2 regions of the Proteus hauseri genome follow, and region 1 is predicted to be linked to the other one. Evidence: predicted binding sites of a transcription regulator. Region 1 holds the regulator's gene; the other holds the start of a gene.
The links. The regulator CRP, encoded in region 1, controls carbon source genes, mostly activating them, when cyclic AMP is high. The targets are predictions, from matches to a motif close to ATGTGANNNNNNTCACAT.
Positions count from the first base shown of each region.

Region 1 (3,219 bases):
CAAAGAACAAGGTCGGCACATTAGTTATTTTGGTCCAGAAGCAAATGATTTTAACCTACTAAGTTCGACATTGCACAATTACGGCAAAGCAGGCCAAGGCGAGTGTCGTAAATACCTTCACTCTTATGACGAAGCAACGCCTTACAATCAGCTACCAGGTACTTTCACACCTTGGGAACCATTACCTGAAAAAACAGATGTACTTTTCTATGAAGGGTTACATGGTGGCGTTGTCACACAAGAGCACAATGTTGCACAACATGTCGATTTACTGGTGGGTGTTGTCCCGATAGTCAATCTTGAGTGGATACAAAAATTGACTCGTGACACAACAGAACGAGGCCATTCTCAAGAAGCCGTAAAAGATTCGGTCGTTCGCTCAATGGATGACTATATTAATTATATTATTCCTCAATTTTCTCGTACCCATATTAACTTTCAGCGTGTGCCTACTGTTGATACCTCAAATCCATTTTCAGCCAAAGCAATTCCGACTTTAGATGAAAGCTTTATTGTGATCCGCTTTCGTGGCCTTACCGATATTGACTTTCCTTATCTGCTGGCTATGTTACATGGTTCGTTTATGTCAACAATAAATACGATAGTTGTTCCTGGTGGAAAATTAGGTTTAGCAATGGAATTAATTATGGCGCCATTAGTCAGTAAATTATTAAATGGTGAAAAAATTAGTTAAATAGACTTATTTCTATTTAGTAAAAAAATAATATCCCATCGGTAAAAGGGATATTATTTTATTAGTTAAAAACTATTTTAAAATATCAAATTTATTCAGAGTCTTTTATTTCAAATGAATGAGTAATAGTTGCCGCTTTACCCAACATTAAAGAAACCGAACAATATTTTTCTGCCGATAATTGAACAGCTCGTTCAACAATTTTATCCGTAAGCTCTTTACCAGAAACAATAAAATGTAAATTGATATCGGTAAATAAACGAGGCGCTTCTTCACGACGATTAGAAGTTAATTTTACTTCACAATCAGTCACTTGGTGACGGCCTTTACGTAAAATACTCACGACATCTATCGCACTACATCCACCAGCTGCAATTAATAGCATTTCCATTGGACTTGGCGCTTTATCGCCAGAATTACCATCCATCATGATTTGATGGCCTGAAGAAGACTCCCCTAGAAAAGATAAATCCTCAACCCATTTAACCCGTGCTTCCATTTATTTATCCTCAATAAGACAGAAACTAAAAGAGTACATTCTCATAATTCAACTGGCAATTAGCAAATAGGTTTATTATGCTGACTGCGTAAAACGAGACTTAATGCGTTAACTGTGCTAAAAACAATATCTGCTTGATGATAGTGGTTAAGATCAATGCATTATTTTCTCATTTATTATAATCTATTCCATATTAACTTTCCGTGTTCTCAGGAAGTTAATCGGTAAAGATAGGATTTTTAAGCATGCTGTCTCAAAAGGGAACCTATCCGTTTTGAAAGGCTGCATTTAACGTACAGAGGATAACGCGAATGGTTCTCGGCAAGCCGCAAACAGACCCGACTCTTGAATGGTTTTTGTCTCACTGCCATATTCACAAATATCCATCCAAGAGCACGCTGATCCACCAAGGTGAGAAAGCGGAAACACTTTATTATATTGTTAAAGGTTCCGTAGCTGTTCTTATTAAAGATGAAGAAGGAAAAGAAATGATCCTCTCCTACCTAAATCAGGGGGATTTCATCGGTGAACTTGGATTATTTGAAGAAGATCAAGAACGTAGTGCATGGGTTAGAGCAAAAACAGCCTGTGAAGTAGCAGAAATTTCCTATAAAAAATTCCGCCAATTAATTCAGGTTAATCCTGATATTCTTATGCGTCTTTCTGCCCAAATGGCGAATAGACTGCAAACAACATCAGAAAAAGTAGGTAACCTTGCTTTCCTTGATGTAACAGGACGTATTGCACAAACCTTACTTAACTTAGCAAAACAACCTGATGCAATGACCCACCCTGATGGCATGCAAATTAAAATTACACGTCAGGAAATTGGTCAGATTGTAGGTTGTTCACGCGAAACGGTAGGCCGTATTTTAAAAATGCTGGAAGATCAAAATCTGATCTCTGCACACGGTAAAACTATCGTCGTTTACGGCACCCGCTAAGTTTAGTCACCTAGAACAAATAATAGCCCATTTCCAAAATGGGCTATTAAAAATGATTTCTGCATAAAACCCCATCATGATTTGATGGGGTTTTTTAGTTGGAAAGAGGCATTAATTTATTTTAACAAATTCGGCAACTGCAACTTTTAATGCCGCCATTCCTTCTTGTAACTCTTCTTGAGTAATAATTAATGACGGTGTAAACCGCATTACATCAGGACCTGCATTTAACATCATTAATCCATGTTGCGCAGCAAGCCCTAATAGCACTTTCGCCTTACCTGCATATTTGGGCGCTAATTCAGCGCCAATTAACAAACCCTGACCTCGAATTTGTGTAAATACAGAGTAGCTTTGGTTGATTGCAGTTAATTCGTCAACAATCCATTGATAACGCATTTGCACACCATCAAGCAATGCGGGTGTATTAATTAAATCAAATGCTACATTACCAACTGCACATGCTAATGGATTACCGCCATATGTTGTACCATGAGTCCCTACACCCATTACAGAAGCAATCTCTTGCGTTGTCAGCATCGCACTTAATGGAAAACCACTGCCTAATGCTTTTGCTGTCGTGATGATATCTGGCATAACATCATAGTTCATATAGGCAAATAGCTTGCCTGTACGCCCCATACCCGTTTGTACTTCATCAAGCACTAATAACGCTTGGTGTTTGTCACACAGCTCTCGAAGTCCTCTCATAAATTCAGCTGTTGCTGGTGTAACCCCGCCTTCACCTTGAACGGGTTCTAGCACAACGGCACATGTATGATCATCCATTACCGCTTTCACCGCTTCTAGGTCATTAAAAGGCACATGAACAATATCGGCAGGTTTAGGACCAAAACCATCCGCATATTTAGGTTGCCCACCAACTGAAACCGTAAATAACGTTCGCCCATGAAAAGCATGATGAAAGGCAATAATTTTGGTTTTATAAGGACTATGACGCGTTATTGCATAATGACGAGCCAGTTTAAATGCAGCTTCATTCGCTTCTGCACCGGAATTCGCAAAAAAAACACGTTCAGCAAAAGTGTTATCGATTAATTTTTGCGCCAAACACAATGCGG
Region 1 is NZ_CP026364.1:1,239,124-1,242,342, forward strand. Features, by position in the region: gene PH4a_RS05640 (phosphoribulokinase) at 1-694, shown strand, start outside; gene PH4a_RS05645 (OsmC family protein) at 786-1,193, opposite strand; gene crp (cAMP-activated global transcriptional regulator CRP) at 1,505-2,137, shown strand; gene argD (bifunctional acetylornithine/succinyldiaminopimelate transaminase) at 2,249-3,219, opposite strand, start outside.

Region 2 (3,219 bases), 310 kb from region 1:
ACACAAAGCAGTCACTTTTGCATCAGTATCATCATCATTTAATGTAGTTAAATCCATCAAAGACAGCGCAAGGCGCGCTGCAGCGGTTAAATCTGTCATAAAACTCTCCAACGATGTTTCTCAAGCCCTTTGGGCTACGCTTAAGGTTAGCGATTAATTTTGTTGGCGAGCGGACTTGGTTCCTTGAAGATGTTGTTGCAGCTTAACACCACAACGACAGCTGAGATCCTTCTCACCGCGCTATGCTCACTTCGGCGACCCGTCATTGAGCTTTCGCCATTCCATGAAGTTTCAGCACATCTTATTTGAACACGCTAAGGAACAATTAGATGTGCTTTACATCACACTAATCAAATGCAACTTGCAATCAATGACATTAAAATGTGATAGAAGTCACGATTTGGCTATTTTCTGCTTTAATGTTACTCGAATATCGCTATTAAGTCGTCGTTATAACGCAAAAAAATCTTAATCTAAACAAAACAACAGACTAATCGGCGATATTCAGTACAATCTGCGAAATATCTCTCATAATAAAAGTAGTTAACATCACACTAGAAAACAAACATAAAAGAGCAGATAGATGAATAACCTATCTGCTCTTAATCAGAAAAATAATTACGCAGCAACAACAGCCATTGCGGTTAATGCAAAGAAGAATCCAGCAATTGTCGCACTCATTAAGTTAGAGAGCGTACCTGCAAGTACAGCTTTCATTCCTAAACGAGCAACATCTTTACGGCGATTAGGTGCCATACCGCCCAATCCGCCTAATAATACGGCAACGGAAGAAAGGTTGGCAAAACCACATAGTGCAAAGGAGATGATTACTTTAGTTTGATCAGAAAGTACCATTAATCCAGAAGCCAATACATTGGCATCTTCTTGAAGATACTTACTAAACTCAGAATAAGCATAAAACTCATTGATAACTAATTTTTGACCAATGAAAGAACCCGCGATAGTCGCTTCATTCCAAGGCACACCAATCAAGAAGGCTATCGGGGCAAATACCCAACCTAAAACGAGTTCTAATGAGAAATTCTCATAACCGAACCAACCACCGATACCACCAAGAATACCATTGACTAATGCAATTAAGGCAACGAATGCTAATAGCATTGCACCTACGTTAAGTGCTAGCTGTAAACCTGAAGATGCACCAGCCGCAGCTGCATCAATAATGTTTGCTGGTTTTTCTTCATCACTCATTTTATCGAGTGCATCTTTTTGATCGTCAGGCGTTTCAGTTTCAGGGATCAGTAATTTAGCAAATAATAAACCACCAGGTGCAGCCATAAACGACGCAGTTATCAAATATTCTAATGGCACGCCCATACTTGCATAACCCGCAAGTACAGAACCAGCAACAGAAGCTAATCCACCACACATTACAGCAAATAACTCAGAGGTTGTCATACGCGCAATATAAGGACGCACAACCAGTGGTGCTTCGGTTTGTCCAACAAAAATATTTGCTGTTGCTGACATTGATTCGGTACGCGAAGTTCCTAGAACTTTTTGTAAACCGCCACCAAGAATTTTAATCACAATCTGCATAATGCCTAAGTAATACAGTACTGCGATTAATGAAGAGAAGAAAACAATAACCGGTAAGACACGTAAAGCAAAAACAAAGCCGCCATTACCAAATAGCTCAAACATTTTATCTGATACTAATCCAGCAAATAAGAAACTCATCCCATTATTGCCGTAATCAATAACATTCTTAACTGCATCAGAAACCGCAAGAAGTACCTCACGCCCTCCTTCAGAGTAAAGAACAAATGCCCCTAAGCCAATCTGAATAAGGAATGCGCCACCAACGGTACGTAATCTAATAGCTCGTCGATTGCTGGAAAAAAGAATGGCAATTAATACTAACGTTACCATTCCGACCAAGCTCATAATGAGTTGCATTGAAGGATCCCTGTTCACCTAAAAAATTTAATGGATTATCAGTAACACTTGAATTCAAGCCTACTGACTCTTTTACGAAATAATTATACCCAGTCCAGAAAAAGAACCGTCTATATCCATCACAATTAAAGCTCGAAAAAAGTAACATAAAAGTTACAAATGAGATATAGATCACAATAAAAGGGAACGAAAAGTATAAAAGACAATTTTACGAGAAGGAAAATATCATCTAATTAACAAGATAGGTTTATTGTTAATCAATAATTTATCAGGATATAAAAGTAAAGATATTTTATTTTATTAGTTAAATCAACAAGATAAAATCTATTTAAGTGGAAGTTATCCAGCTTAAATTCAATTCAAAGAGACAATATCATCCTTTAACCGAAATAATTGTAGACTATTCAAATAGAGTTGCTTTGCAATAGCCTCTGGTGTTTCTCGACGTAGTTCACAAAGTTGGTAGAAGACATGCTTAATACGCTCAGGTCGATTGGGTTCGCCTTGAAATCCACTTACCGGCATATCGGGCGCATCAGTTTCTAACAATAATCTATCTAATGGTAATGAGGTAATTGCACGACGTGTTTTTTGTGCTCGTTCATAGGTGATTGTTCCACCCACACCAATAAAATAGCCAAGTTCAATAAACTTTTCTGCTTGCTGTTGACTACCTGCAAAACCATGAATAACCCCTTTACGAGGCACATCATAACGACGCAACAGTGCATGCAATTTGTCATGACTTTTACGTGAATGAAGAATAACGGGTAAATCGAATTGCGCAGCGAGTTTAAGTTGTTTAATTAAAAAAAATTCCTGCTTTTTTGTTTGAGGTTCAGCCATATAATTATCTAACCCAATCTCACCCACAGCAACACAACAGGAAGCTGTTTCTAATCGTTCTTTTAATTCAATTAAATGCTGTTCTGTATGCTCATTGATATATAAAGGATGTAATCCTAATGCGCCATATAATTGATGATACTTATTTGATAATTCAGAGATAATATCCCAATTCCAACGAGCAACTGCGGGAATAATTATTTTTTCTACATTAGCAAGATGTGCCAACGACAAACTCTGAGTAAGGTCTTGTTGGAAGAGAGGAAAATCAAAATGGCAGTGGGTATCAATAAATTTATTCATTCTTGAATACTCCGTACATCAGGATGCACACTTCGAGTCCCTTTTTGAATAATCTGTGCTTCTTCTGCTTTATCTGATTTTGCTTCATTTTCAAATAAGCTGAAGAGTTTTTTATCGTGCTGTTTGAATTTTTTATGAGAAAAATGTTGC
Region 2 is NZ_CP026364.1:931,272-934,490, forward strand. Features, by position in the region: gene deoC (deoxyribose-phosphate aldolase) at 1-99, opposite strand, end outside; gene PH4a_RS04355 (NupC/NupG family nucleoside CNT transporter) at 619-1,920, opposite strand; gene PH4a_RS04360 (TatD family hydrolase) at 2,275-3,069, opposite strand; gene PH4a_RS04365 (patatin-like phospholipase family protein) at 3,066-3,219, opposite strand, start outside.
Region 2: a site for CRP is predicted at 2,080-2,097, ahead of PH4a_RS04355 (NupC/NupG family nucleoside CNT transporter). Genes of this name have one in related genera too.